DNA from 4 places in the Ruegeria sp. C5 genome. Region 4 is predicted to be linked to each of the others. Evidence: riboswitches for the same ligand, from Rfam matches in the RefSeq annotation. Region 4 holds a riboswitch; each other region holds the start of a gene.
The links. A riboswitch is a leader RNA that binds a small molecule or an ion and turns the genes downstream of it on or off. The one in region 4 is predicted to bind cobalamin.
Positions count from the first base shown of each region.

Region 1: linked by a shared signal. The riboswitch ahead of ACR0AW_RS10580 (energy-coupling factor ABC transporter permease) and the one ahead of ACR0AW_RS08855 (DUF1636 family protein) in region 4 are both predicted to bind cobalamin.
Region 2: linked by a shared signal. The riboswitch ahead of ACR0AW_RS14210 (DUF1636 family protein) and the one ahead of ACR0AW_RS08855 (DUF1636 family protein) in region 4 are both predicted to bind cobalamin.
Region 3: linked by a shared signal. The riboswitch ahead of ACR0AW_RS20665 (hypothetical protein) and the one ahead of ACR0AW_RS08855 (DUF1636 family protein) in region 4 are both predicted to bind cobalamin.

Region 1 covers NZ_JBQFRX010000002.1:591,104-598,787, reverse strand. The annotation lists gene ACR0AW_RS10600 (LysR substrate-binding domain-containing protein) at 1-41, shown strand, start outside; gene ACR0AW_RS10595 (FAD-dependent oxidoreductase) at 58-2,502, opposite strand; gene ACR0AW_RS10590 (aminotransferase class V-fold PLP-dependent enzyme) at 2,524-3,774, opposite strand; gene ACR0AW_RS10585 (transglutaminase-like cysteine peptidase) at 4,032-4,271, shown strand; gene ACR0AW_RS10580 (energy-coupling factor ABC transporter permease) at 4,377-5,060, opposite strand; cobalamin riboswitch at 5,137-5,349, opposite strand; gene ACR0AW_RS10575 (L,D-transpeptidase) at 5,565-6,227, shown strand; gene ACR0AW_RS10570 (hypothetical protein) at 6,269-6,541, opposite strand; gene ACR0AW_RS10565 (MerR family transcriptional regulator) at 6,888-7,316, shown strand; partial or broken gene istA (IS21 family transposase) at 7,505-7,684, opposite strand, start outside.
Region 2 covers NZ_JBQFRX010000003.1:537,679-545,362, forward strand. The annotation lists gene cobN (cobaltochelatase subunit CobN) at 1-2,292, opposite strand, end outside; gene cobW (cobalamin biosynthesis protein CobW) at 2,298-3,353, opposite strand; gene ACR0AW_RS14210 (DUF1636 family protein) at 3,350-3,730, opposite strand; cobalamin riboswitch at 3,816-4,022, opposite strand; gene ACR0AW_RS14215 (NAD(P)-dependent oxidoreductase) at 4,128-5,114, shown strand; gene ACR0AW_RS14220 (glycosyltransferase family 2 protein) at 5,229-6,236, shown strand; gene ACR0AW_RS14225 (class I SAM-dependent methyltransferase) at 6,229-6,840, shown strand; gene ACR0AW_RS14230 (ABC transporter substrate-binding protein) at 6,965-7,684, opposite strand, start outside.
Region 3 covers NZ_JBQFRX010000010.1:47,746-55,429, forward strand. The annotation lists gene nudC (NAD(+) diphosphatase) at 1-182, opposite strand, end outside; gene ACR0AW_RS20645 (bifunctional 2',3'-cyclic-nucleotide 2'-phosphodiesterase/3'-nucleotidase) at 379-2,241, shown strand; RNA gene ffs (signal recognition particle sRNA small type) at 2,280-2,378, shown strand; gene rsgA (ribosome small subunit-dependent GTPase A) at 2,538-3,566, shown strand; gene ACR0AW_RS20660 (alpha/beta fold hydrolase) at 3,603-4,460, opposite strand; cobalamin riboswitch at 4,582-4,802, shown strand; gene ACR0AW_RS20665 (hypothetical protein) at 4,894-5,301, shown strand; gene ACR0AW_RS20670 (phosphatase domain-containing protein) at 5,306-5,806, opposite strand; gene ACR0AW_RS20675 (DNA polymerase III subunit gamma/tau) at 5,979-7,684, shown strand, end outside.
Region 4 covers NZ_JBQFRX010000002.1:180,566-188,249, forward strand. The annotation lists gene ACR0AW_RS08845 (peroxidase family protein) at 1-1,606, opposite strand, end outside; gene ACR0AW_RS08850 (catalase family protein) at 1,625-2,692, opposite strand; cobalamin riboswitch at 2,951-3,158, shown strand; gene ACR0AW_RS08855 (DUF1636 family protein) at 3,261-3,617, shown strand; gene ACR0AW_RS08860 (ABC transporter ATP-binding protein) at 3,614-4,399, shown strand; gene ACR0AW_RS08865 (ABC transporter substrate-binding protein) at 4,418-5,365, shown strand; gene ACR0AW_RS08870 (iron ABC transporter permease) at 5,367-6,380, shown strand; gene ACR0AW_RS08875 (LysR substrate-binding domain-containing protein) at 6,435-7,328, opposite strand; gene ACR0AW_RS08880 (GcvT family protein) at 7,584-7,684, shown strand, end outside.

The sequences.
Region 1 (7,684 bases), 410 kb from region 4:
AGGACTGGCTGCTAAACGCCGCCGCCAGCATGAACCGCTGACCTGCAACGGGGCTGCTCAGGCAGCCCCTTCCAGTGCCGGTTTAACATCACGCAGGCGGTTTCCATCCGGGTCAAAGGGAGGCTCGGACAGGATTTTCGCTTTATGGGGCTTGCCAAGGATGAACACTTCGACCGTATCACCAGATTGCGCGACCTCAGGACTTATATAGCCAAGCGCTAGCGATTTGCCGACCGAATAGCCGTATGCACCGGATGTCACGCGGCCAACCGGGGTACCATCCGGGGTAAAAATCGGCTCACCGCCGGTAGCGTCGGCACCCTCGGAGACTTCGACCTCGAAGATTGACAGCACTTCGCGCGCGGCGTTGTCCTTGACCGACAGATACGCATCCTTGTGCAGGAAATCCTTGTCCAGCTTGATCAGGCCCGCCAGCCCGACCTCTTGCGGCCAGTATTCCTGCGAATACTCACGGCCCCATGAGCCATAACCTTTTTCGATCCGCAACGACCCCAGCGCGCGGCCGCCAACGGGGCCGCCATCCAGCAGCTTGGCCGCATCCAGAAGCGCAGCGTACAGGCGGGTCTGATCTTCTTCGGCGCAGTGCAACTCCCACCCTAGATCGCCGGTAAAGCTGACGCGGATGGCCAGACAGGTGACACCTGCAACCTCGATTGTGGCCGAGCGCATAAAGCGGAACGCCTCGTTCGACAGGTCTGCATTGGTCAGCCGCTGCAGCAGGTCACGCGCTTTCGGACCGGCGACGTTGAACCCGGCTATGCGGTCGGTGGCGACTTCGAGGGTTGTGTCCTTTGGCAGGTCGATCATGTTGAAAAAGCGTTGATGATAGCGCTCGGCCATGCCCGATCCGATCATCATGTATTCGTCATCGGCCACCTTGGTTATGGTGAAATCGCCAGCCACGCCGCCACGCACAGAGATCAGCGGCGTCAGGCAAGACCGCCCGATCACGGTTGGTACGCGGTTGGCGACCAAGCGATCCAGCCAATCTTGCGCACCGGGTCCTTTGATGATGTAGTTCGCAAAATTCGATATGTCGATGACGCCCACATTCTCCCGCAGCATCTGTACCTCACGTCCCACCGGCTCCCACCAGTTCTGGCGTGTGAAGCCATTGGTTTCCTGTACACCGGGCTGATCGGCGAACCATAGGGGATGCTCCCAGCCGCAGTTCAGACCAAAGACACAGCCCATGTTTTTCTGCATTTTATAGGCAGGGCGGACTCGGGCGGGGCGACCTGCACTACGCTCCTCGTTCGGGAAGTGGATGGCAAAACGGTGGGTATACTGGTCCTCAACCCGTGCCTTGGTGAATTTTTTGTCGGCCCAGTCGCCGAAGCGGGCCAGATCCCATGCAAACATGTCGTATTGCGGCTCGCCCTCGATCATCCACTGCGCCGCCAGCAGGCCCAAACCACCCGATTGCGAGAAACCCGGGATCAGTCCGCCGCAGAGGAAATAGTTCTTCAGTTCGGGCACCGGACCCCACAAGGCGCTGGAGTCCGGAGACCAGATCATCGGCCCGTTGATCACCCGTTTGACCCCTGCGGTGGCGGCAACTGGCACACGTTCGGTAGCGCGGATCACGTTTTCCATGATCCGATCCAAATCGTCGGGGAACAGGTCATGGGCAAAGTCCAGCGGCGTACCGTCCTCGGCCCAGAACTTCATGTCCTTCTCATAGGCCCCGATGAGCAATCCGTTGCCTTCCTGACGGAAATAGTACTCGCCATCCCGGTCTGCAATTGACGGAAGGCGACGGCCCAGATTGGCAACTTCTTCGATGGATTCAGTCACGAAATACTGGTGCTCGGTCGGTTGCAACGGCAGAGTCAGCCCCGCCAGCGCCGCAACTTCGCGGCCCCAAAGACCAGCGGCATTCACCACCCATTGCGTGTGAATATCGCCCTTTGCGGTACGCACGATCCAAGACCCGTCGGGTTGCTGATCCGTACCTAGCACCGGACAGAACCGTTCTATGGTTGCTCCCATGGCGCGGGCACCGGCAGCATAGGCGTGGGGCACGCCCGAGGGATCCACATTGCCGCCATCGGGTTCATACATGATGCAGCGGATATCGTCGAACTGCGCCAGCGGGTGCAGTTCCTTGGCCTTCTCGCGACTGACCTCGTGGAAATTCAAACCATAGAATTTAGCCTTGGCTTCCTGCAGGCGCAGCTGATGTTCGCGTTCTTCGGTTTGCGCCAAATAGAGCGAGCCGGGCTGGAACACGCCGCAGCTTTGACCGGTTTCCTGTTCCAGCTCTTTATACAGATTCATCGTATAGTGCTGGATGCGGGTGATATTGTTGTTGTCGTGCAGCCCATGAATGTTGGCCGCCGCGTGCCAGGTCGAGCCGCTGGTCAGTTCGTCCCGCTCTAGCAGGACCACATCGGTCCAACCCAACTTGGCGAGATGATACAGAATTGAACAGCCGGCTAGGCCGCCGCCGATTACAACCGCTTGCGCATGCGTTTTCATGAGCTTCCCCTCTCAAATGCCTCAGGCGGCGATGGTTTTCATTGCACCCAGAAACTGGGCCACTTCGGCGACGCTGTTGTAGTGGCACATCGAAACACGCACGCAGCTGTCCATGCCAAGCGGTGTGAGGATGTTGCCCGAATAGTGATCGGCCTTGCGCAAATGCGTACGGATGCCTTGTTCGTTCAGTTGCTTGACCACATCGACCGACGGCACGCCCTCGACCTGCAGTGACACCAGTCCCTCGCGTGCTGGGTTATCGACACCGCCCAGAATGGTCACCTTCTCCATCTCGGCCAGCCCGGGCAGGTTGCCGGTTCCGCGGATCATCGCATCAGTCAACGCTTTTTCCTGCTCATGGATCGCCTCTCCGGCAGCGACGAATTTTGCGCGCCGGTCGGTGGCGTCGCTGACCTGTGCGCCCAGCCATTCGAAATAGCTGATTACGTCAGACATTGTAGCGTAAGAGCCGGTATCACGCGTCCCCATTTCCCAATTGTCGGCGGGGCCGTCGATCAAGCTGTTATGTGGCAGCTTGGTCAGCCGGTCAGAAATCCAGGCCACCCCGTAACCATGGCGCGAGAACACCTTGTAAGGCGAGATCACATAGCCATCGACATCATAGGCGGTCAGGTCGATCCGGCCATGCGCGGCGTGCTGGATACCGTCGATTATGATGAAGCAATTGGGCGCAACGGCGCGGATCTCGGCAGCCACAGCCGCTACATCCACGCCCATACCGGTCACCGGCGAGGTGTGCACGATAGTCGCAACCTTTGTGTCCGGCGTTACCTGCGCCGCATAAGCATCTGCGGTGACGGTGCCTGTGGCGTCGTCATGGACCACCAGAACATGATCTTGCCCGGCCACCCCGGCCCAACGCGCGCAAGCGCTTCGGGTCGCGGGATGTTCCAGCGTTGTGCCAAGCACCCGACCGGTGCCTGTGCCCAGACAGGCGTTCATTATCAAACGAAACAGCAGCTCGGTCCCGCTTTCGCCGACAAAGAACTGGCCACCGGGGGCGTTCATGAACACGGCCATATCTTCTTTGGCCTTGTTGATTACCCGCACCAGTTCGTGACTTCCCGGGTTGTCGCGGCCCTGATTGTCAGGGATCGCAGCATAAGCCTGCGAGGTGCCCACAACCGAATTCAGCGTCAGCGCCCCACCCGCGTTTTCAAAGAAAATACGCGGTCCCTGCTGCGGGCAGTGGTCAACCTGCGCAAATCGGGCACGGATTTGTTCAAGCAATTCTGGAGTGATCTTGGTCATCGGGAACCATTCCTGCGAAAATGTCATTCTGGCAAGATATATGCGCCCTTTTGCAAAACTACTCACAAAAAAACTTGGGGCATTGTGGGTGGAAATTGAGACCATCGAGCCAAGAGAACTCAGCCACAAGAGCAATATGGTTCGCGAATTTCAATTTCGTCGGCCCGATCACACCCTCACGCATGCCTTCGCTTGGTTGAGAAACCGCTGGTCAGGCCGACGGTTTGTAACCTGAGCGTTGTTCTAGAGACATCGCCTTGCAAAAGAAATTTGATCTAATGCAGAACGGCTTGGACCCTGCGAAGCTACTGATTGCTACCGTCTTGGACACCAATCGCAGTGGCCATGCTGTTCTAGTTTGTCGCTCGAGTGATGGCGATTTGATTCTGGACAGTGTCACCAACAGGATCAAATCGTGGAAGGAAACGAGGTATCTTTTCCTACGAATACAGGACCCAAATCACCCTGATCGTTGGGTGCAGGTTTCTAGCTGCTAAAAACAATGTGGCGCGCCCTAGAGACGCGCCACAATAAAATTTTGGTCCTGCGACTACTGGTTGTTTCGCGGCAACCCAAGTTTAGGACACCGCTTCAAACTTTGGTCAAGCTTTCGCAGCGTTGTACAAACGCGGAGTCACCAGACCTGTACTGTTCAAACCGCGCATTGCCTTGGCTGCCGCAAGCACTGCCAGATCAGCAATCGGCTCAATGACAATTACCAGCATATAAGCGCCGCCAAAGGACAGAACCGACGCCATGGTTTCTGCGCCGAAACCCTGGCCGTAGAAGGCCCAGAACCCAACCCATGCGACTACTCCTCCCTGATACGTCGCACTTAGGGCAAGAGCTTGGCCATATTTGAGGTCAACATATGCTGTGCCGGGTGCGATGATGCGGCTGGCCAGTGCCTGTAGCGCAAATAGCGGCACCAGCAGAGTGGTCAGGTTGATGAAGTACTGCGGAAGATCGAACGGGGCAAAAAACACACCCTGAATCAGGAGACCAGCTGCCAATCCAAAAGCCGCGGGTGCAGCACCGAGAAGCAGAAACAGCGTCGACCCCAGGATGAAGTGGACTTCAGAGACACCAACCGGGAAATGCGGCAGGACTTCGAAGAAAAGGAAAACCCCAACGGTGGCGAGCACCGAGCGCATAACAAAAGATGCAGGTCCATTCGCACGCAATGTGGAAAACGTTTCTTTCGCTGCGTAAGTAGCCGCACCTGCGGCGGTAACATAGGAAAGCGCGATTTTGGCACCATTCACGATGCCCGGTTCGATATGCATGTTCTTTCTCCCTACCGCCTCACCCGGCGGCTTGTCAGGTTGAATCGACCGTAAGGCCGACAGGTTCAGTCTGGGCATAGCCCGGCGCTTTACGGCAGGTCTCCTGACTCGCGGGTGCTCGCTCCGCCAACCTTCCCGGTTCCATTACGAACCAGTGGTGTCTTGGCATCGCTCTCCGCTCACAGTTGCGGGGGCAGTTACGGAATTGGCGCCATTGAAAACACCGAACCGTATTCCCTTTTAATCCTTTTGGCTTCCGCCATCAGGAACCGAAAACAAATCACCGCTACAATGGCGGCTTCGCCTGTGTCAATTGTCTTTGCGACCTATTCCAATGTAAACTCGACCGAAGCAGGATTCACGCAACCGGTCACGTGATCAACTGGGTAAACCAAGCGTTACCTGAAACCTCTTGAAGCTCTAGCTGCTAGAGGCTTTAAGATTCGAATTAATTCGCGATAGTGCGATCCAAATACGTTAAACTTGTGAACCAGGACGAGACCTATGCTTACAAGGCGCCATTTCATTCAATCCACCACAGCGCTGTTCTCGGCGTCTGCGGCCAGTCCATTGATCGCCAAAACCTGGCCAACCGCATCGCAGAAGACCTATTGGGACAGTCAGGTCACGCCAATTGGTTACGATCCAATGACCTCAAATCCGTGGGGTGTTCACGACCGTTTTTTACCAAGACGCGTCGCGGCAAATGATGGTTTGGTTCCAGGTGACATCCATGTCGATGCCGTCGCACGATATCTTTATCATATCGAAGAAGGCGGGACCGCAATGCGCTATGGCGTAGCGATCGCGCGCGGGAACCTTTACGAGCCCGGCACCTATGTTATCCGCCGAAAGGTCGAATGGCCACACTGGACACCAACCGCTTCAATGATCGAGCGCAACCCCGAATACGCGGAATTCCGGAATGGCATGGAGCCCGGGCCGAATAATGCTCTCGGCTCTCGTGCCCTTTATCTATACGTTGGAGACCGAGACACATATCTCAGAATTCACGGCACGCCTGAGCCAAGAAGCATCGGCGGTCGCGCAAGTTCTGGATGTGTGCGAATGATCATGGCTCATATCAATGACCTCTACCCAAACGTGAAAACCGGCTCGACCGCTTTCCTATACTCTGCCGAAGATAGCGTCACAGCCCGCTCATGAATATTGGGCAGCGTACATGGACGTCGCTGCCCTCATTTCGATCAGGCGTCGCGCGCAATGCAGATCGGAGCGCCATTCGTCGCGCGCAATGGTACCAATGTCGTCTCGACGGGTCCGCTGTGCTCATACCAAAAGCAATTGTCTTCGGGCAGGAGGCGCGCTGTGGTCAAATCCTGCGCCGGCCCTGCCAGCGCTACGACCGAATCTGGCACGTTGCCTGGTTCAAGTGCTTTGCTTTTGGCCCCGGTGAACTGGGCTGAGCAACCAGCCGTAATCGAGACTAACGTGATGGAAATTGCGATCCGTTTCTGCATTGATCTGTTCCAAATTTTTTGCGTCATCTGCAATTAGATTGCATCCACACGGCCGGCCCGCAAGACGAAATGAACTAACAATATCGCAGGCAAAGAACCCGGATGAAAAAAATATAAAAGGTATTGAAGCTCTAGTCACTGTAGGAACTATTTACAAAGGACCATAGAGATTCTTGAGGTCCAATCATGTCATCCGATACCCAAAGCCACGACCATGGCCACGAAAACAAACATGGTCACCACGCATGCGGTAGCGGCTGGGTGTCACAGGCCCACCGGCCGGAAGGTGCTATTGTGCGGTGCCAACTCGAACCTACATAAGCTGTAACTTTGTAAGGAGACCCAGATGCTGACGATCGGAACGCTTGGAAAAAAGACCGGAACCAAGGTTCAGACTATCCGCTACTACGAGCAGATCGGACTTATGCCGGAACCGGGGCGCACCGAAGGTGGCCAGCGGCGTTATCGCCATACCGAACTGGATCGTCTGGCTTTTATCCGTCACGCCCGCCAACTGGGGTTTTCGCTTCAGGCAATACGCGAACTGCTTGATTTGTCCGACGATCCAGATCGCCCATGTCATGAAGCTGACAGTATTGCGCGCCGACAACTCAAACAGATTGAGCAAAGAATGGCACGGCTGGAAGCGTTACGGAACGAGCTGGAGCGCATGGTGCATGAAAGCTGTGTCGGCAACACCTCGGATTGTCGTGTTCTCGAAGTTCTACGCGATCATTCCGAATGTCTTACTGATCACGAAGAAATCGGCGCGTAACCCTGGGCAGCGTCGTTGCGAACTGGAATTAGCCCCTCGAAGCCATAGTCACTATAGCAATTACAAGTCTTTCAGAGTTGATTCGACGATAGACCAAATGCTGAACAGAGACCCGTTGCTAGCCGCCACACCTCTGCTTGATTTTGAAACACCCGCAATCTTGGGGCTTATAACGGAACGGCGCTGGTCCGATCTGCCTGTCGTTTTTGGCACTGCCTCTCAAGCCTGTCGTTGAAGGCATCCCTGGTTGGAAAGTTCGGGATCGGCACCATGAAATTGTGCCGGGAGTAACCACCAGCCCTTCAACGGATCCCTTGTTGTTGCCCGTACCAGGACGCCCGTTGCGGACCTGGATCACATAGTGGGAC
Region 2 (7,684 bases), on a different contig from region 4:
TTCTTCTTGCAGGTGCCGCCGAACCAGTTCCTCGGCGAGCTTGACGCCTTGTGTATAGGCCGCGCGCGTGGGAACCGAGCGTGGGTCGGTCGTGTAAAGATTCCGCCCGGTCGGCAAAACATCCGTACGCCCGCGATAGGGGGAACCGGACGGCCCGGCCTCGATCCGTTTGCCCGCTAAAGCGTCAATCAGGGCAGAGCGTTCAGCTTGGGCTGAGTGGGCAGCGTCGAAATTGCCCGTCTCATCGGGGACGCGCCCAAAGATATGCAGCCCATCACCGAACTGGCTTTCCTTGATGTCGCAGACAAATCGGTCAATGCGCGTGATCGCCTCGGCGGTGCAGGTTGCCTGATCGAGGCCAAGGTCGTTTTCCAACCCGATCGCCTGCGCCTCGTCCCGGATATCTTCCTGCAGGCGGTCACGGCGTTTGGGGTCGAGGCCATCCGCATTCGAGAACTCGTCCAACAGCGATTCCAGCCGCACCATGCGATCTGGTGTGCCGCTTTCCTTCATCGGGGGGGGGATATGGCCCAACGTGACCGCCCCGATCCGACGCTTGGCCTGCGCGGCCTCGCCGGGGTCGTTGACAATGAAGGGGTAGATCACCGGCAGATCGCCGATTAACGCCTCGGGCCAACATTCGTTGCACAAGGCGACTGATTTTCCCGGCAACCATTCCAGCGTGCCATGCGCGCCGATATGGATCAGCGCATCCGCGCCCAATCCTTTGCGTAACCAAAGGTAAAAGGCGACGTAGGCGTGGCGCGGTGTGCGCGACAGATCGTGATAGTCATCATCGCGCAGTTCGGGTGTGCCGCGCTCGGGCTGCAGCGCGATCAGAGCCTTTCCGCGACGCAGCGCAGCGAAGTAGAACGCGCCATTTGTGAAAGCAGGGTCGTCTTCGGGAGTGCCCCAAACCTTATTGAGATCGGCGCGGAGTGTTTCCGGCAGCGCCGCCAGCGCCACCTGATAATCCTCTAGCGGCCATGAAATCCGGGCATCAAGAAGAGTTTCAGCAATCGGCTCGGCAGGCGCGGTGTCATACCCTTCGCCTTGCAGATCGAGCAACATTGCCTCAGCCGAGGCCAGCGCATCCAGACCCACTGCATGTGCCATCTGCCAGTCTTTGCCGGGATAGGTCGATAGTACCAGCGCCGGAACCTGCTCCGCTTTGGGTTTGTCGTGAAGGTTCAGCCAGCCGGAGATGCGGTTGATGATGGCTTCGATCCGTTCGGGTTCAGCCCGATGAGCGAAGCGAGAATACTCGAGATGCGGGTCGCGTTTGCCCGGCTCTTTGAAGGATACGATGCCCGCGTTGATCCGCCCGTCCACTTCCGGAAGGACCACATGCATGGCAAGATCAGCTGGTGAAAGGCCACGTTCCGCTTCGGCCCACGCTTTGCGGCGTGAGGTGGCCAGCGCCACCTGAAAGACCGGCACCTCTGCCACATCGAGAGGTGAGGTGCCTGATGCGCCCTTGCCTGAGAATGAGGTGGCGTTGATGATCGCCGAAGGCTTCAGCGCTACAATAGTCTCGCGCAGCCAATCGGCGACATTTGGTGCTTTGAGCGACGGGGCAAACAGGCCGACGGCCTCAAAACCTCGCGCGCGCAAGCTGCGGATCAGCGCTGCGATTGGGGCTGTGTCCGCCGAGGTCAGATAAGCACGATAGAAGGTTACGATGATACGTTTCGCATCACCGGGCAGAGCGTTTTCTGTAGGGATCACGCCGTGATCTGGGCACCAGGCGCCGCATTCAGGGATGGTCTTCGCGCCCATGACCGGACCTGCATACAACCCCGCAGCCAGTGCCATCTGCGCCAGAGCGGCCTGCGCCGCGACCTCACCGCCGGTGTCGCACAGATGCGCCAGCCGCCGCAGGGTCGAGACAGGCAGGGTAGAGTAATCATCCAGCCGCGTATCCTCGCGACCGTCTGCGGGCAGCACGGCCAGTGCAATCCCTTTGGCCTGCGCCAGCGCCAGAACCTGCTGCAAGCCGTACGCCCAATAGGGCACTCCACCGATCAGACGGATCAGGATGCCCTTTGCGCTCTCCAGTGTCTGCTCGACATATGTGTCGACTGAGAGGGGATGCTTCAGCGCCGTCAGATTGGCCAGCCGCATCGTTGGCATGCGTCCTTCAGGCCCACCTCCACGATGCCATCCCGCCGCGAAAGCGCCAAGGTCACTGTCGGAAAAGGACAGCACCACCAGGTCCGCCGGGCTCTGACCCAGATCGGTCGGGGTCTCGGTTTCTTCGAGCCCATGGCTTTCGCGGAAGACGACGTGCATAGGTCTTACTCGGCAGCCTCGGTTACACCCACGAGGATATCCCGGATCTCGGCCTCTTTGATATCGTCATGCTCGGCAATGACCACAAGGCGCGAGCGACGGTCTTCGCCGGGCTCCCACAGGCGGTCATATTGGTGACGCACGCGCGCACCGACGGCCTGAACCAGTAGGCGCATGGGCTTGCCCTGAACGGCGGCATAGCCTTTGACGCGCAGGATATTCAACTCGTTGGCCAATCGTTCAATCTTGGCGACCAGATCAATCGGATCGGTTTGCTCGGGCAGTTCAACGATGATGCTTTCGAAATCGTCATGCTCGTGATCGTGATGGCCGTCGTGATGGCTGGGACGCGCGTCCATGTCATCCTCGGCCGCGGCTTCTAGACCCAGCACGACGCGGACGTCCACGGCACCCTCGGCCACTTCGACCACGGGCATGGGGCGGGGCGCTTCGGCGGCGATGATCTCTTTCGCTTTCGCAACGCCTTCCGGGCCAGCCAGATCGGGCTTGGTCAGCAGAATGATGTCGGCGCAGGAAATCTGATCCTCGAACACCTCGGACAAGGGCGTTTCATGATCAATCGAGTCATCTGCCATGCGTTGCGCATCCACCGCCTCGACATTCGGAGCGAACCGACCAGCGGCCACGGCCTCGGCATCGGCCAGAGCAATCACGCCATCGACGGTAATTTTCGAGCGGATATCGGGCCAGTCGAACGCCTTCAGCAGCGGTTTTGGCAGGGCAAGACCGGAGGTTTCGATCAGGATGTGATCGGGGCGCGGCTCTAGTGCCATCAGGGCTTCAATGGTCGGGATGAAATCATCGGCCACGGTGCAGCAGATGCAACCATTGGCCAGTTCCATGATGTTTTCCGCCGGGCAATCAGGAATGGCGCAGGACTTCAGGATATCGCCATCGACGCCGACATCGCCGAATTCGTTGACGACCACCGCCAGACGCTTGCCCTGCGGGTTCTGCATCAGATGGCGCACCAGTGTGGTTTTGCCCGAGCCCAAAAAGCCGGTGATCACAGTGACGGGGAGTTTCTCGAGATTGCTCATTTCAGGGCTCCAATCGGGGGAATGCGGGCCGCACAGTTTTTGCGGAAATGTTCGGGACGTTCGCGCCATTTGACCAAACCGTCCTCGGTGGCGAGGTATTTGGCTGCGCCTTCGACGATGGTTTCAACATGGTCGATCTCGTTCAGATGCTCATACACGAAAGTCCAGCGATCCGGTCCTCCGCGTAGCACGATCGAGCAGCCTTCATCGCAATTCGACAGGCATTCCACAGCTTTCAAGGTAATGCCTTCGGGCAGGCCCGCCTGTTCAAGCGCCTTGTGCAGCAACGTGCCGGGGCGCTGGGCGTCATCCTCGACAGGCAGCCCGCGACGGCAGGTAGTGCAAACCAGCAGTTCGACCGGTGCGGTCTCGGTCATGTCTCTCATCCCCCCAAATCCTCTTCGTGGGGGACGGGGTTTCATGCGGGCCGATCACAGCCCCACACCGGAACACCCCGTCCGGTTTCATCTTCGGGCGTTGGCAGGTCTCCCGGCTTGCGGATGTCAGAGGAGGCCTCTGTCGGATGTCCCGCCTTCCCGGCCATACTGCCAGTGGCTTTGGGCACCCTCTCCGGTCACGGTCGCGGGGGCGGCTGCGTTTGACGGCAAAAACCGCTGACGCATTCCCTTTTCATCTGCTCTCGCAGACACCAACGAAAGGGACATGCGGCAGGGCAGGGTTGCTTGTCAAGCGAGTCGCGCCGATCCGTGAAAAAGCGGATAAAAAGCGACCTGTCGGGGTCGCTGGGCGGCATGATACTTCTGCAACGACGTGCTGGCATGGCAGCAAGATGCGAACAGGAGGATACCGCGCATGAAAGTAGGGTTTATCGGGCTGGGGAATGTAGGGGGCAAGCTATCTGGATCGCTGCTACGAAACGGTATCGATCTGACGGTTCATGACCTGAACCCGGATCTGGTGACCGAATTCGTCGCCAAGGGTGCCAAAGCCGCCAAAAGTCCGGCGCAGCTGATGCGTGATTGCGATGCGGTGATAACCTGTTTGCCTTCTCCTGCGGCCTCGGATGCGGTGATGCAGGAAATGTTGCCAGAGGTCGGCCCTGGCAAAATCTGGATGGAAATGTCGACCACCGATGAAGCCGAAGTCAAACGCCTTGGCGCAATGGTCATTGAACGAGGCGGGGCTGCAGTGGATTGCCCGGTTTCCGGCGGATGTCACCGGGCAGCGACGGGTAATATCTCGATCTTCGCAGGCTGTGATCGTGAGACTTTTGAACGTATCCTGCCATTCCTGACCACCATGGGGCGGCGCATTTTGCACACGGGCGATCTGGGCTCGGCCTCTGTTCTGAAGGTGTTGACCAATTATCTGGCTACCGCCAACCTGATCACCTGCGCCGAGGCATTGGTGACAGCCAAGGCCGCCGGCATGGACCTTGGAACCACCTATGAGGCGATTAAGATATCGTCAGGCACATCCTTCGTGCACGAGACCGAAAGTCAGGTCATCCTGAACGGCTCGCGCGATATTTCCTTCACCATGGACCTGGTGAAAAAAGATATCGGTCTGTTTCAGGAGGTCGCCGACCGTGCCGGAGTTCCTCTTGAGATAAACCCATTGATGATCAAGATTTTCGAAGATGGCATCGCGCGATATGGTGAGCGTGAATTGTCCCCGAACATCATCAGGCGGCTAGAGGACGCGACCGGACTGGAGATCCAGGCGCCAGGGTTCCCAACCGAGATGCTGGACGACGAGCCAGAAGAACCGGGTTATGAGGTGATCCCACAGAATCGGTAGATAGATTAATCGGCAAGCATTGCGGCTGTCTGGCGACCTGGTTGGACAAAATTCTGGTGCTATTCTAAATAGGTCGACAGGAGTCCGACACCGGCACAGGCAAGAGAACAACTTATGACGAATGAGACCTTTCTCATCGTAACAACGATGAAAAACGAAGGGCCTTTCATGATCGATTGGGTGGCCTACAACCACGCAATCGGTTTTGATGACATTCTGATTTATACCAATGATTGCGCTGATGGTACCGATGCCATGGGTGACCGGTTGCAAGTGCTTGGCTGGGCTCACCACCAACGAAACAGACTGGGTCCGCGCGCTGCGCCTCAGGTTCGTGCATTTTCGCTTGCGCGGAATCACCCAAGCTATCTGTCTTCGGATTGGATTCTCAGTTTGGATGTGGACGAGTATATCAATATCCGTTTGCCCAATAGTGATATAAGAAGCCTCGTTGAGGCCAGCGGCGTGGCGGACGCGATCTCGATCTGCTGGCGCATGTTCGGAAACGCGGGTCAGAACGATTTCGTTGATCGACCCGTACCTGAGACTTTCTTTCTGGCCGCCACCGAAGACGGCTATCCGCATCATCGGACCAAAGGGTTCAAAACGCTGTTCCGCAACAACGGAAAATTCAGCCGTTTTCGCGCCCATCGTCCCAGGATCAATCCAGAAGATGCACCGAACCCTGACGCGCCATACGAAGGCGTGTTGTGGCGGGATTCGGGCGGGAACCTCTACCCAGCAGACCAAGTGAAATGGAAAGCATGGCGTGGTTTCAGCCATGAATTCGCGCGCATTCATCATTATGCTGTGCGCAGCACTGATAGCTTTTTAGTCAAGCGCGACCGTGGGCGCACCAATCATGTGGGGCAGGATCAAGGGCTCAAATACTGGCTCATGATGAACCACAATGATGTTGAGGATCGCTCAATTCTGGAACACATGCCGGCTATGCACGAAATCAAAGCTGAGATGATGGCAGATCCGCAATTGGCTGATCTTCATCATAAAGCATGTGAGTGGCACAGGTCGAAAGCCGAAGAATTGAGAGCCAGACCGGATTGGGTTGATCTGGTTGAAGCGTTGCAAAATTCCTCAACCGGAGAAGACGTCTATGGGTGAAGCTGTATCTGCTGAGGATCGCCGCAAGAAGCAAGCTGAGCAGCGCGAGCGGAAGGATTCCCTGCGGCGCGAAATGCTCAAGACCATGCCGCATGGACGGCTGAGCGTTGAAATTGGCGTTTGGAAGGGCGAATTTTCGCGGATTCTGCTGGAAGAGCTACAGCCCTCGAAACTGTGCCTCATCGATCCCTGGCAAGTACAGCAAGACCCGGATGGCGGTGCTTCGCTTGCCGGAGCGCGCACGCAAAAGGATATGGATCGAATTTACGAGGCAGTGACGCGCAAATACAGCACCGAGATTGCCAAGGGGCAAATTTCGATCATTCGCGACTATTCGCAACCGGCGCTGAGTCTGTTTGAAGATCAAAGCATCGGGTTTGCCTATTTGGACGGCGACCATTCCTACGAGGGCGTAAAAACGGATCTGGATGCTTTGCTGCCCAAGATGATCGAAGGCGGCGTAATCATGCTTGACGATTATCACAGGCGCGGTTGGTGGAAAGATGACGTGATGCGTGCGTTCCACGAATTCCTCGGGGCACATTCTGCGGGGCTGCGGCTCAAGGCCATCATGGGGGCGCAGGTGGCCGTTGAGAAACTTTGAGCCGAGATCATTTTTCTGATTTTAGATTCGTGCGACGTAACCTGGGCTGGCTGATGTCTTCCAGCGTCAACAGTGTTAAGCAACAAGTTCAGCGATGACGGATAGGGTTGTTGTCTAAGTCCGATCATTTTTGAATAGCGGCACTTTCCCAGGCAGAAAGGAACTTTCTGCGCTTCAGCGCATCGAGGAACGTCAACAGCGCAGGGTCCAGCGCTATCGCTGCGCTTTCGGTCGTGGAGTCCTGCGTGTCCAGAAGTGGCAGTGCTGCCATTGATTCCGGATTCAGCGTGGTCAGGTGCCGGACAAAGGTTTCCGCTTCCTCCGGCAAGCGGCTTTTGCCAGTTACCATGGCGGTCCGCATCATCGTCGTCTGAAAATCCGAAGGCAGAATGATCTGAAGGGCATCCTTTCCTTCTGTTCGTACAGCCGCATAACTGCCAAGCACGTTGTAGGCCACCGCGATTGTACCATCCGCCAGGTCGTTAATCATGTCACCCGAACAACAATACAGCCGCACATCCAGGCCGCCCAAAACCTCCATCAAGCGCCAATAGGTTTCCGAGGCGCGGGCGTCCTGCGTGGCGAACAAATAGCCCAATCCCGACTGGCGCACGTCATAAGTGCCGACTTTGCCCCGAAAATCATCCGGGCGGGCGCGCAGCGCTTCGATCAGTTCCTGCCGCGTTTGCGGCATTGGTTGTCCTTCGAACGCGGTGCGGTTGACAACGATGGTTGCGGGTTCCGAAGTGAAGGCGAACAGGCTTTGATGCCATTGCGCCCAAGGGGGGTGCGGAAGATCGTTAAGCGCCAGCGCATATCCGTCATTCGCGAGCTTCAGTTGCAG
Region 3 (7,684 bases), on a different contig from region 4:
ATCGGAAGCCGGGCGAGCCGGTCCAGTGCCTCACCCTCAACCAACAGTTTGCCACGCCACAGCAACACACATGTTGCCAAAGGGTCACGATAAACCTGTGCCAGTTTGTCCGCGTCGCCGCGCAGCAAACCCGCCCGATCCAGTGCCGAGCCGCCAAATGTCACCTGTTCTGCGCGTTTCATGCCTGCCGTTCCTGACTGCCGCGCAAAGGGCTGCCACGTCTTACCTGATCGTGCAACGGGTATCGACCAAACATTTTTCGACCCTGCCGCGGAATGACCGCAGCATCGCCCCGGAAATTGCATTAAATCGGCCTCATGGTGGAAACGTTGGCACACTGACAGCTACAAGTTGAAGATATTGAAATCAAAGTATTTAATGCGACAACGAAGAGATGCAGATGATGGCGCACGGATTCGAATCCTTGCTACATCCGATCTACACATGCACCTGACGTCATATGATTACTATTCGGATCGCCCCGAACCTGCGATTGGTTTGACCCGTACCGCCAGCCTGATTCACGAGGCGCGCAGACAGGCTGAACGCGACGAAGCCCTTGTGCTGTTGTTTGACAATGGTGATAGCCTGCAGGGAACGCCATTTGGCAACTGGGCAGCTGAAAACGTGCCAGACGCCCATCCCCTGCCACGCGCGTTCAACACGTTAAACTATGACGCGATCGGATTGGGTAATCACGATTTCGGATTTGGGTTGGAACTCGTCAATCGCATCGCTCGCCAAACCGCCTGCCCAATGATTTGCAGCAATATGCAAACCACTCAGACCGAACAAGGGTGGGATGCACACACGATTCTGCATCGAGTTGTCAGACTAAATGGACAGGGCACCGCAATCCGCATCGGGGTTCTTTCTGTTTTGCCCACTCAAACCGCACAGTGGGAAGCACATCTGCTAACGGACCGGGTCGTGGTAACAGACATTCTCGCCGCTGCGTGGCGCGCTGCTGAAGATCTCAGCGTGCAAGGTTGCGATCTGATTGTCGCCCTTGCGCATACCGGACTGGGATCGGCAATGGCCGAGCCGGATATGGAAAACGCGATCATCCCGCTGGCCGAGATGCCGCTGATTGATGCCGTCGTCGCAGGCCACACCCATCTGACACTGCCCGGAAAGGCGCATGATGGTTATCCATTCGTCGACAGTACGCGGGGGCTTGTGCATGGAACGCCGGTTGTCATGCAGGGTTGGGCCGGGTCTCATCTTGGGATCATTGATCTGACACTGCAAAAAGATACCACCGGCGATTGGCGCATTACAGGCAGCCATGTCGAAGCGCGGGCAATCGCTCAATCGGGCACAGAAATACCCGAATGCCCAAGGATCACAGAGCTGTTTGCGACCGGCCACGCTGCGACGCGCAAAAGGGTGACCAGGCCAGTGGGCACAATCCCACACACGCTACACAGCTACTTCTCATATTGCATACCGGATCGCGGTCTGGCCTTGGTTGCGGCGGCTCAGGCCGCTGCCCTACGCCCGCATTTGGTCGATACCGACTGGGCAGATTTGCCGATCATATCGTCAGCCGCCCCGGCAAAGTTCGGCGGGCGCGCAGGAAGCAAGTACTACACTGATATCCCCTCAGGCGAGATTTCAGTTCGACATATCGCTGATCTCAGTGTCTTTCCTAATGAATTGCGCGCGATGCTGGCCTCAGGTTCTCAGATTCGGGACTGGCTTGAGATGTCAGCCGGGCTGTTCCATCAACTTGGATCAGACGCCCCGATCGATCTTGCCGATCCTCAGCGCACGGGCTTCAATTTCGATGTCCTGCATGGCGTCACCTACCAGATCGATCTTTCGCAACCGGCGCGGTTCGATACGCTCGGTCGAGTGATTGATCCGGCATTTTCCCGCATACGCAACCTGGAATTCGATGGGCAGCCGATTGCGCCTGACCAGAGTTTCCTTGTCGCCACCAATAACTACCGCGCCAATGGCGGTGGTCATTTTCCAATTGCGCGACAAGCCCGTATGATTGACCTGCCTCAGATCAGCATACAGGATATTCTATGCAAATACGTCGCGGGCACATTGCCCGCCGACCCACTCGCGCATGCACCGCGCCCCTTTTCTTTTGTACCAAACCAAAGGCAGGGCGCGATCCTGACAACGGGGCCACGCGCGCTACACCATGTTGCAGAGCTTGCTGAGTATCATCCACGCATTCTGCCCGACTATGCGGATGGTTTCATGCGCATTCATCTGACCTTCTGACGGGTTGCCATTTTCAGGGGATGCACCTATATCGGCTTTGAGAGGTTGGCGCGGGCGAGCGCCTCGCCAACCTGGTCAGGTCCGGAAGGAAGCAGCCACAACGAGCCCCGCTTGGGTCGATGTCCAACCTCTCACTTAGAACCTATCAGCCGCAGGAGGGCGTTTATGATTGTAGCAAAAACCCTTCGGGCAGACCGGTTCTGATCCTTTCCGATCAACTGATTGCCTGAACACGTCGCCGGCGGATGCGCGATTGCCATTCGACGGGATTGCTGTTTCTGATCACAGGCAGACCAATGTTACTTTCCTTTTCGGACCTCGGATGGTCCTCTCATTTCGCGGCTCAGCATACGGCTGATCCGTCACTTCTTCCGTATCGCATCTCGGCCGTACACCGGGATCGACTGATCGGGCTGAGCCCTGAAGGTGAATCGCCTTTGTTATCTCTGGATCAATCAACCGGCGCATATGCCGTTGGGGATTGGGTTCTGGCGGATGAAAACAAACGCATACGCCGAGTGCTGGACCGGCGCAGCCTGCTGCAGCGCCGGGCCGCAGGTACAGGGGCAGCGGCGCAGCTGATTGCTGCAAATGTTGATGTGCTGTTCATCGTCAGTTCCTGCAACGCCGATTTCAATATGCCACGATTGGAGCGGTATCTTGCGCTGGCGCATCAGGCAGGCTGCTATCCGGTGGTCGTTCTGACCAAATCGGACATGTGCGATGATCCGAGCCTTTATGTAGATCAAGCCCAATCGCTCGCCCCGTTTCTGACGGTACTTGCGGTCAACGCGCTGGATCACGGCGATCTCGAACAAGTTCTGTCGTGGTGTCCGAAAGGACAAACCAGCGCCTTGCTTGGATCATCCGGCGTTGGGAAAACGACGCTCGCCAACGGGATGACGGGGCAGGATCAGGCCACCGCAGGTATTCGCGAAGACGATGCGCGCGGCAGGCACACAACAACTGCACGCGCCTTGCATCGCATGCGCAATGGCGGCTGGCTGATCGATACGCCCGGCATGCGCGCGTTGCGTCTGCTGGATGCGCAGGAGGGGTTGGATGAGGTATTTTCGGACATCTCAGACCTCAGCCTGGATTGCCGCTTCTCGGATTGTCAGCACGAGTCTGAGCCCGGATGTGCGGTGCAGGCGGCAATCGACGCTGGTACGCTTGATCCCGCGCGGCTGGACCGCTGGCGCAAGCTGCGGCGCGAAGACCAACACAATTCCGCTTCGGTGGCGCAGGCCCGCGCCCGTGACAAGGCTTTCGGCAAGATGGTGCGCAGCGTGATGCACGAGAAAAAATCCCGTAAAGGGCTATAACGAAGCTGGGCACCGACCTACCGGTGCCCAGCGCTATCAGGCGATCAGCCTAGGCCAGACTGCCGCATTCCGTCTTGCGAATGCACCGATATGGCCGATCTTGGACACTCCGAATTCGCTTGGTGCAAGCAGATGGCGCCCGGCTTTGGGTCCATAGAGATCGGCAAGACGCCAGACAGCATCCGGCGGCACCATTTCATCATCTGCGAAGGTAAACAGATCGACACGTTTGCCCAAGTCTTTCCAGCGGGCGGCGGGCAGTGTCGTGCCGATCTCTGGCACATAGCTTTTGGGGGCGGTGCACCATTTGCGCCATTGCCAATAGACTTGGGCAGGCAGGTCCGATCCAAACCCGACCAACCGCCCGGGCAGGTAGCCAAGCGCCTTGACCACCAGCGGCGCGTGACCATACCAGAACAACGCCGCCAAAGCGCGATAAGGCCAAGGGTGATCCGCCAGCGTTACCAGACCCGAACAGACACAGATCATCCTGTCAATCTGATCGATATCGGGTTGGATCGGGCCAAACATTCCGCCCAAGGAATGACCGATGCTCCATAGCTTGGCCTGCGGAAACCGTCGGCGCATCTCGGCCCGGGCGGCTGGAATGTCGATCAACGCCCAATCGGCCATGGTGACATTTGACCGCTTTTGCGAACCCACCAAAGAGTGACCAAAATCCCGGTAATCGTAAGTCAGGCAGGCCATGCCCTGTTCTTCGGCGAGCCATCGGGCGAAGTACTGATAGTAATCCCTCGGCACCCCAGTCGCACCGTTTATGACGACCACCTTTTCGGGGTCGGCAACCGGACGGTAAAGCCGCGCCGACAACATTGCCGGGCCGGACGGGATTTGAAAATCCTCGGTCACAACCGCCTGCTGCGTGTCCAACATGGTGCCCTCTAATACCGACTGAACTGATCAGTTCACCCGAAGCGCCTCAAGTCAAGGTTGACGTGACTGGACCATACGTCACTTGCCTGACGCAATTTTCTTGACTCGGGCACGGCGCAGCCGCTAGCCATGTCGCGATGGTTCTCGCGCCCAATCGGGCCGGGATGAAAAGGGAACACGGTGCGGTTCTGCCCGAATAAATCCGGAAAGAACCTAGTCCGAGACTGCCCCCGCAACTGTAAGCGGAGAGCAATGCCGAGATACCACTGGCCTTGAAGGCTGGGAAGGTCGGCAAAGCGATGACCCGCAAGTCAGGAGACCTGCCATCGGATGTAGAACCGAAACTCGGGCGGGGTGTCCGGGACGGGTTTGATCGTGCTCCGCAACGACCAACCTGTGCCACGCCCTCGCCTTGCGCGCGGAGGGCGCATTGATGATCTGGAAGACCAAAACACACGAATTCGCGGCGACCGTGTGCCAACGTACTGGCGCGCCCTGCCCCGCATTGGCACAGATGGCGCGGGCTCTGACGCAGACCATGTCCGCCACAAAACCGGTCACGAAAACTGAGTTTGAGATTGAAGGCACCATAGATCTGTCGCACTGCCCGGAAGGATGCACCGCCCGCTTTCGCGCCCAATGCGACCAGATACGTGTATTCTGCGGAACCGATCCTGAAATCGATACCGGCCGGCTGGATGACTACGCAGACATGATGTTCGGAACCGAGTACCGCAGCCTACCCGCAGACCTGCTAAGGAATCCTCCTTGCGCCATGCTTGAGGCTTCGCTTCTGGTGCAGCACAACGGTGGCGAAATCTCGCCACATGTTGGTGTCTAAGCCGTCAAACGGCTTGAACACGGGCCGGTTCAACGGCCCAAAGCATCTGGGCATTTGTCTCGACTGCGCAAGGACGCACCGTACGCAATCGCTTCAATGCCGCCTCAGGCCGTTCACCGCATTCAACCATCAGACGCAGAACCACCATCCCGGATCGGCCACAGCCACCACGGCAATGCACTAGTACACGGCCACCACCTGACAACGCCTGACGTGCGGTCGCGCCAACGCGGGGCCAGCGGTCCAAAATCTCTTTGGGTGGCGTGCCAAAATCTTCGATCGGCAAATGCACCCATCTGCTGGCACGCCCCTGAATATCAGCGCCAAAATTCCGCGCACCATCCTGAATCATCTCGACCTCAGTCGTCATCGAGATCACAAGCCCGGGCTTCCAGTCTGCGATAAGATCAAGGTCTTCTGTATACGTTCCTCCACGCCCAGGCATCGAGGACAAGGCCAAGGTGCCTCCGCCAACCTGCAACGCATAAACCACCAGTTGCGACATAATCTCCCCCCAAACAAACTTCACCCAACAACATACTGGTCCAGTAAATAGAATAGAGTGGATTTTAGCCGCATACCCACGCATTCCAAAATGAAAATCGTCCCGGCTGGCTGTGGACGCGGGCGGCGGGGGCCTCTACGCTGCGGCGTAACGCGAATCCGACAGAGCAGACATGACCGAGACGCCCAACCCCGCCTACCAGGTTCTTGCCCGCAAATACCGCCCCGAAACCTTTGCCGATCTAGTCGGTCAGGACGCCATGGTGCGTACCCTGAAAAACGCATTCGAAGCGGATCGGATCGCGCAGGCCTTTATCATGACCGGCATCCGCGGCACCGGTAAGACGACGACCGCCCGGATCATCGCCAAGGGTATGAACTGCATCGGTCCCGATGGCAGCGGCGGCCCTACCACCGAACCCTGCGGTCAATGTGAACACTGCGTAGCCATCATGGAGGGCCGCCATGTCGATGTGATGGAGATGGACGCCGCCAGCCGCACCGGTGTCAATGACATCCGCGAGATCATAGACAGCGTCCGCTATCGCGCTGCGTCTGCGCGCTACAAGATCTATATCATCGACGAGGTTCACATGCTGTCGACCAGCGCTTTCAACGCGCTGCTCAAGACGCTGGAAGAACCCCCCGAACACGTGAAGTTCATCTTTGCCACCACCGAGATTCGCAAGGTCCCGGTAACCGTCCTGTCCCGTTGCCAGCGCTTTGATCTGCGCCGGATCGAGCCGGAGGATATGATCGGACTGCTGCGCAAAATTGCAGATGCCGAAGGGGCGCAGATTGCCGAGGATGCGTTATCGTTGATCACCCGGGCTGCCGAAGGATCAGCGCGGGATGCGACCTCACTGCTGGATCAGGCGATCTCGCACGGGGCCGGTGAAACCAGCGCGGATCAGGTGCGCGCGATGCTGGGGCTGGCCGATCGGGGCCGGGTGCTGGATCTGATGGATATGATCCTGCGCGGCGATGCTGCAGGCGCGTTGACCGAGCTGAGCGGGCAATATGCCGAAGGGGCTGATCCACTCGCCGTCTTACGCGATCTGGCTGAAATCACGCATTGGGTTTCGGTGGTCAAGATCACCCCGGATGCCGCCGAAGATCCCACCGTTTCCCCCGACGAACGCGCCCGAGGTCAACAAATGGCCGAGGCTCTGCCCATGCGAGTCCTTACACGCATGTGGCAAATGCTGCTGAAAGCGCTTGAGGAAGTTTCCGCCGCACCCAACGCAATGATGGCTGCGGAAATGGCCGTGATCCGCCTGACCCATGTGGCCGACTTGCCTAGCCCGGAGGAGCTGATCAAGCGTCTGCAAGATACGCCTCCGCCGCCCAATGGTGGCCCCGGCAAGGGAATCGGGGCGCCTGGACATGCTCTTTCCGCGCCACAGGCTGTGGCCCGACCGGCCTATGCCGCATCGGGAATCGGCGGCAACGCAGGCGGGCCAACAGCCGCGCTGGCCCAAGATGTGCAGGCAGCGCTGGCACGCTATCCAACATTTGAACATGTGGTTGAACTGATCCGAGCCAACCGGGACGTGAAGTTGTTGGTCGAGGTCGAAAACGGCGTGCGTCTGGTATCCTACCAACCGGGCAGGATCGAGTTCGCCCCAACCGACAACGCCCCGACCGACCTGTCACAACGATTGGGCGCGTCGCTGCAGCGTTGGACAGGCAACCGGTGGGCCGTTTCTATTGTCGCTGAGGGCAACGCACCGACCATTGCCGAGGTACGGGACGCTGCAGACTTGGCACTGAAGGCCGAGGCTGAACAGCATCCTCTGGTGCAAGCAGTGCTGACTCATTTCCCGAAAGCGCGGATCAAGAGCATCGAAACCGCAGAACAACGCGCCGCTCAGGTCGA
Region 4 (7,684 bases):
CAACAAAACGCGCCACCTGCGAGAATGACGAAGTTTTCTTCAACAACTGAAAACCTTTCTCTGAAAAAGTCTCAGCCGAGTACAAGTTTTTGGACACCATCGGGTTGTTCATAAGCTGCGTGATTGCGTCATACGCCACCATCGATGTCATCAGATCGCCCATGATCACATCGCCCTTGTGCTGTTCCGCAAAGAGACCAGGGAACAACTCGACCCTATTGACGTCGCAATAAAGCCGGCTCAGGTCGGCAATCAATTCGTCCGCAAACGGCTGATCACCAACCATCTCAGTAAAGCTTGAATGCGGTTTGCGGCAGAAATGATGACGATAAGTGTTCAGCGACGGAAGACGCGCCTTACGCGTCAGGGCAATTGTAGCTTCGACAGGGGCAGGAGCACCGGGCGCAGGCCTTTGGAACAGGAAATCGGGCGTGTTGCGCAGCGACATGCGGGCCGCAGGTTGGCGCGACAATGATCGGATCATTTCCGCCAATCCCGTTTGTTCGACCAGTCGTGGATTGAATCTGAACCCCTCCGGGCCAACCTGTGCGCCGTCGATTATGAATCGCTCGGGGATCATCGAATGCCAGCGGTAGAGCAAATTGAACTCAATCGCGATCTGGTTGGAATGATGCCACGGTTGCCAGCGATTGACGCCAACAGGCAGTTTGAATGGCATATTGGCGATGTGGGCGATGTAGTCCTCAAGCACAAGCTTGATCAGCAATGCGATCAAGGTGCAGCGTGTGGTCTGGAACACACGCTCTTTGTCCCAGCCTGATATGCCGCGCTTTTCGCGCCACAACAGATCGGCAAAGGTGTTATGGGCGCGCAACATCAGTGTATTGATCGCGATATAGCCTATGGTACCATTGCCATTATCGAGCCCGGTTGCATGAAAATCGAGCAGTAGCTGGTCAATCGCGTGATCGCTGAGACCCGGATGTGCCCGTTTCACCGCATTCCACAACTTGCATGGATCGTGCAGGGGCTTTCCGCAATTCTCGCCAGTGGCAAGACTGCCATCAAAGGGGGGCGCAAGCTTAACACCACCGCTTTGGTTCTTTTGAAACAGCTTCGGGGCCCACATCTCTCCTTGTGTATCCAGACGAAAGGCCAACCGGTGGGTTAATTCATTGGTTTCGGGATCGCGTTCGCGCAGCATGTCGGTCTGAAAATCGTTCAGCCCGTAGATTTGGCATAGATCGACCTCGTGGTTCGAATCCGTCTGATCAACCGGTCCTTTCGCCCCAAAGGTGCGCAGGAAACTGTCGGTAAACCATTGTGCGGCCGAGATAAACAAAAGTGTCGATCCTTGCGGGCACATCAAGGTAAGCGGGCTGCCATCCATTTGTGTCCGTCGGCGAAAGAGATCAGCAACTTCGCTTTCCGACGGCAGGACGGGTGAGAGGTCTTCTGGCGTTGTATGCCGACCGATCCAGCGATGGGAAAACACGCCGGGCCATGTCGTGTAGTCTGCGCCCATCGTATAGGGCCGCGGTCGGTGGATCTTCGCGGCGTTTGCAAGCCTGATCGCGGCTAAATAGCTCGTAACGGGTGGGGAGATCTTGAATCCGAGTTTGATCAGATCATCAACGTCCAGCATCAATACATCTCCGTTTGGTCATCGATTCGGGAACCGGGCGCGGGCCAGGCTCAGATAGGTTCTGAGCCGGATCGCATTAATCGGTCCTAAAGGTTCGTGATCTGCCGTGACACGCCAGGGCGAGAAGCTCATCGCGTCGCCATTCTGCGGATCAAATTCTGCACCTTTGGGAATCGTGATATCCGCCACGGGCGTGACGGTATGATGGTACGGATCAAGAGGTGCATCTGGTTGCGGATCGCATGCCCACCGGATGCGATTGTCTAGCACATCGAATTCGTCGGCCGGGCGCGGGGGCTCAATCACACACAGCTCGAAGTGATTATCTCCATCGGCCACGTCTTGCCGCAAACACTGCCCGATCCCATCTGGGTCGTCTACCGGATGTGCCGGAATTTTTGGTTTAGCGCTGCGGGCTAGGTATCGGACTGTTAGATCGGGGCCCAGCCGATACGGTGTTGTCGACCAGAAATGGACCTCAAAAGGCGAGTGCATATAGTTCGAGGCAAAATCACTCGCGACGCGAAACTGACGCTTGCCTTCACGAGTGAGGAAGGCTCGAAATCCTGCGCGCAGCCCTTTGATGATCAACCTAAGGCTCCATTTTCGTCGCCCTTTGATCGCGTGCTGGACCGCTTGTAATGTGGCGACAAGCCTGCCCAATCGCTCATATTCATCGGGGACATAGCTGGGAAACACATCCTGATCGACCAATACAAAATCGAACTCGTCGCTGAGTTGTGTGGTCCCCAGATGTGCAAGTGCTTCGGCGTCGATCAGCTTGGGGCCTGGCACGTCAAAAAGCTTGATCGCCATCCCGTGGGCATCCGATTTCCGGTCATCCAGATGCGCGCCGTTGGAAAAGCGAAGTGCGGCTGTATAGTCTGCGGGCTGTTCAAACAGGCCGTGACGGAACTGTTCTGGTAGATCGTTTCTGACGGTGAATGTTGCAGCCACGCACCCGTGACTGCGCCCATGCTGAGCCCTTAAGCGATGGCCTTTCCACCGTGCAACGGCCTCGAGATTGTGGTCAATGACATCATCAACAATATCCGGCGGCAATGCGTTTTGCGAAACATGCGTCAAAGAACCGTCTCCTTGGATAAACCCAGGCAATGATCAAACAGGGGTAAGGCGCTGACAAAGCTAAACCTCTAAATTTGTTCAGCTTACCTCAGATTGTCTAATTTCCAAACACACCAACTATGGACAGCCGTGGCCAGACAAATTCGGCGCGCAGCCCAACCCATTCGGTTGGTGCTACGGACACGTGGTTGCCCGCGCTCGATCCTCGACCAGAGTTGGGCGCCTTCGACTTTATCATTGACGTGTCCGGTGTTCTCGGGCACTCAATCGATTGATGGTTCCCGGTGGTGTTGCCGCGGGATGAAAAGGGAATACGGTGAGGTTTGCCAAAAGGTGCCAATTCCGTAACTGCCCCCGCAACTGTAAGCGGTGAGCAAGGCCAAACAGCCACTGGTCCACAGGGTCGGGAAGGTTGGCCGAGCGCGGACCCGCAAGTCAGGAGACCTGCCATCAGATGTTTAACCAACTCGGGGCGGGGCGTCCTGGAAGGAGGCTTTGATGGCGCGTCAATCGCGTGTTTACATTGTCGGCAGCTTCCGCATGCGCTTGGAAACAAGTGGAGTGGACCATGCCAGATACGCCTGATCATTTCATTCTAGTCTGCGAAAGCTGCACTGAAGGGCTGCCCCTTGATGAAATTTGCGATGCGTTGACTGGGAAATTACATCGCAGTTTTGCGATCCGCGCGTCGTCTTGCATGGCAGGCTGCGATAGTCCCAGAACGGTTGGGTTCCAGGCCGTAGGAAAGGCGCAATACCTTTTTGGTGGCATTCAGACCGCGGATGAGGTGCAGGCGCTGGCTGAGTTTGCAGCGCAGTATCGTGAAAGCCCGGATGGCTGGACAAATGCCACTGATCGCCCGCAGGCGTTGTTCAATAAAACCCTCTCGCGCATGCCGCGGATCGAACAGGGGGCATCGCAATGACGTTGCCACCCTTTCTGATTGCCGAAAACCTTGAGTATTATGCCCTTACCGGAGATGTCCTGTTGCAGGGCGTCTCGTTCGAGTTGTACGAGGGTTCCATTCTAGCCATCGCCGGCCCGAACGGGGCGGGGAAAACGACGCTTCTCAATCTGTTGTGCGGCGCTGAGCCGCTGGCACTTGGTGATGTTCGGATCAAAGGACGCAGTCTGAAAAAGCTCACGGCCAAAGAGCGTGCGCGCATGATTGCAGTGGTAGGTCAGCAGGAACTGCCCGATGGACGCTTGGCGTTACGCGATTATGTTGCGCTGGGGCAAATACCCATCCGTGCGGACCGCTCTGCCGAAGGCCACGCGCAAGAGCTGGACCGGATTTTAGACCTGACCGGTCTCGCCAATCTCGCGGACAAGCGCATGGCCCAACTGTCCGGAGGCGAACGTCAGCGTGCCCATATCGCACGTGCTTTGGCGCAGAACCCTTCGTTGCTGTTTCTGGACGAACCGACCAACCATCTGGATCCTGATGCAAAAGGGCGGATGCTGTCTTTGGTCGCCGAGCTTGGGATCACCGTGGTCATGATCGTACACGATCTGGTCATGATCCCCGAATTCGCCACACACGTGGCGCTGATGAAATCGACCCGCATGATCGAGTTTGGATCGGTGGACAAGGTGCTGACACCCGAAAGAGTCCGCGAAACTTTTGGCGTTGATTTCCTCTGCTTTCTCCACGAAGGCCGCGTGATCCCGGCGCTTGATATTCGAAGAACCACAATCTCAACTTAGTCGAAGGAACACACTGAGATGAAATACATCTGGCCCGTGGCGTTGGCCACCGCCATGGCAAGCGGTGCTGCTGCGCAAGAAGTCACCGTAGACAACTGCGGCGAACCGCTGGTTTTTGATACCGCGCCCGAGCGCCTGGTTGTGCATGACATGAACATGACCGATATGGCTTTTGCATTGGGTCTGCAGGACAAGATCGTCGGCCTGACCGGCATCACCGGCTGGTACAAGACCAGCCCTGATTTTGATGCCCTGCGCGGCGACATCCCCGAGCTTGCGCCGAAATATCCGACCGTCGAAAACTTGGTGGCGGTTGAACCCGACCTGTTCTTTGCCGGTTGGTACTATGGCATGAAGCCGGGTGGTGATGTGACCCCAGATACATTGGAACCGTTCGGAATCAAGACCTTGGTTCTAACGGAAAGCTGTGTCCATCTGGACAAGGATCGCCCCGAAGCCAGCATGGATCTTCTGTTTGGCGATGTGTTGCGCTTGGGCAAGGTGATGCAAGTCGAAGACAAGGCCGAGGCTCTGGTCTCGGGCTGGAAAGAGCAGCTGGCAGCGATCGAAGCCAAGACTGCTGAACTGCCCAAGCCCCGCGTCTTTCTTCTGGATGGTCCTGCAGATGCTCCGTTTACCGCCGGTAAATTCGCGATTCCCGACGCGATGATCACAGCCGCCGGTGGTGAAAACGTCACTCATGACATGGACACGAGCTGGGGCCGCACTTCGTGGGAGGCCGTTGCTGCATCGAACCCGGAATTCCTGGTTTTGTTGGATTATCAGACCGGCAATGGTGCCGAGGACACCTTCAAGTTCCTGCAGGAACATCCCGTCATGTCGCAGACTGATGCCGTCAAGAACGAACGCTGGATCGGATTGCGCTACGAAGAGCTAACGCCGGGACCGGCAAATATCGAAGCGATCTCGAAGATGGCGCGCGCGATGCATTCGGGTCAGAGCTAATATGGGCCGACTGGGCCTGACGTTGTTGCTGGGGGCGGTCGTTCTGACCGCCCTTTTGCTGATTTCCACGATCTACGGCACAACCTCGATTCCTTTGTCCGACACCTTCACCGCGATATTGCGCGGTACCGGGTTGCAGGACGGAGAGATGTCGCCGCTGCATAGGATCGTATTCGACCTGCGATTGCCCCGCGCGTTGTTTGCAGCCGTGATCGGTGCTGGGCTGGGCATCGTTGGCGTGGTGCTGCAAACGACCACACGTAATGACCTTGCCGATCCATTTCTGTTCGGCCTGTCCTCGGGTGCGGCAGCGGGGGCGGTGTTTGTAATTACCGTGACCGGAGATATTCTGGGTTTCTGGACTCTGCCTCTGGCTGCCTTTTGCGGCGGTCTTGTGGCGTCGGGCATCGTGCTGGCGCTGGTTCATGGGCTTCGCACCAGCGCACCGGAAAAGCTGATCCTTGCGGGTCTGGCTGTGTCGTTTTTGTTTTCGGCCATAACCAACTATCTGATTTTCGCCGGCGATAGCCGCGCCGCCCATTCTGTCATCTTCTGGATGCTGGGGGGGCTGGGCCTGGCCCGTTGGGAGACGTTCCCGCTGGTGTGCATCGGTCTGCTGCTGATCCTGAGCTATTCGCTTTATCGCAGCCGCTGGTTGGATGCGCTGCTGACCGGGGATTTGACTGCCGCTACTCTGGGTGTGCCGGTTCGGGGTCTGCGGTTCAGCATGTTTTTCACCGCAGCGTTGGCAACGGCCGTGTTTGTTTCCGTAGCCGGGGTGATTGGTTTTGTCGGTCTGATGGTGCCGCATATTGCACGCGGGATCGCAGGTCCCCTGCACAAAAACCTTCTACCTACCGCCGCTATGGTTGGTGCTGCCTTGTTGACCGGCTCTGACATTCTCAGCAGGCTTATGCTGGCTCCGCAGGAATTGCCGGTGGGGATCGTCACAACTTCAATCGGATCGGTGTTTGTATTCTTGCTTTTATTCAGGACTGCGAGAAATCAACGGTAAGGCCCTCGATCTTCGCTCACAAGATATTTCGTCCTGATCAGGTCTGAGCCGAGTTTAAACCTTTCCGTCAGCCGCTTGGCCGAGCCACTTGAACACAAGCTTGGCGCGGTCGGATGAGGTGTTGTGTAGTTTCACGTAGAAATCCAGTTGCGATGAGATGGTTTGCGGCAACAGTCTGACCAGTTTTCCGGATGCGGTCAGCTCCGAGGTCAGTCCCTCCCATCCCAGCACTGCGCCCATATCGTCCTGAGCGGCCTGAAGCGCGATCGTGTAATTGTTGACCCGATGCGCGGAATTCAGCGGGCCTTCATAGCCGAGTTTCTGGGTCCAGGCACGCCAGTCGGTCCAGCCGGTATCCGGAGCGTCGAGATGAATGAGGGGGACCCTGGCAATATCTTCAACGCGTTCGATGGGATTTTGTTGCGCAAACCTTGGGCTGCAAAGCGCCATAATCTTGTCGTGAAATAGTGTCTTGAAGATGCCCGTTTCGCGACTGGAATCGCCGTAATGGATACTTAGGTCGCATTTTGACGTGTCGATGCCGAGGTCAGTCACGACCTGCGTCACGGAAACGTGCCCGTATTGCTTCCAGAACTGCGCAAGGCGCGGGGTGAGCCAAAGTGAACTGACAGCCGTGGTTGAGCGGATCGTCACACCTTTTCTGTCATATTGACGCCGCAACTGCCCAAGTGCTTCGCTGATGCCTTCCAGACCACGTTGAAGGGCAACAAGAAGATAAGCGCCGCTTTCAGTAAGTTCCACGCCGCGATGATGGCGCAGAAACAGCGCGCATTGCAGCTCGTTCTCCAGCGCTTTGACCTGATGGCTGATTGCGGCCGGCGTGACGTTCAGCTCTTCTGCGGCGGTCTTGAAGCTTACATGCCGCGCAGCAGCCTCAAAGCTGATAAGTGAACTTACAGGTGGAAGATCGTAGGGCCTGTTGAGCAAGGTGATTTGACCTGTGATGGTTTGTACATCCAATATTATATAAGCACTATCCGAAGATCAGGCTTAGCTGATCTTATTCAAAGTGAATCTTTTTGCAATTGCCCGCCAGCGGTTCACGGTGAAAATTCGCCACAACCGTTTGAGACATGATCAATGGATGTATCAAAGGTCCTCAAAACTCTTGGCGTTCATATCGATCTTTCCTCATGCAATGCGACCCCCGGTTGGTCGTGCACAAGTTGAAGGAGTTGCAGTATGCAGTCACATGCAAAAGTCGTGGTTGTCGGTGGCGGATGCGTCGGGGCGTCAATTCTATATGGGCTGACCGAACATGGATGCTCTGATGCCGTTATGCT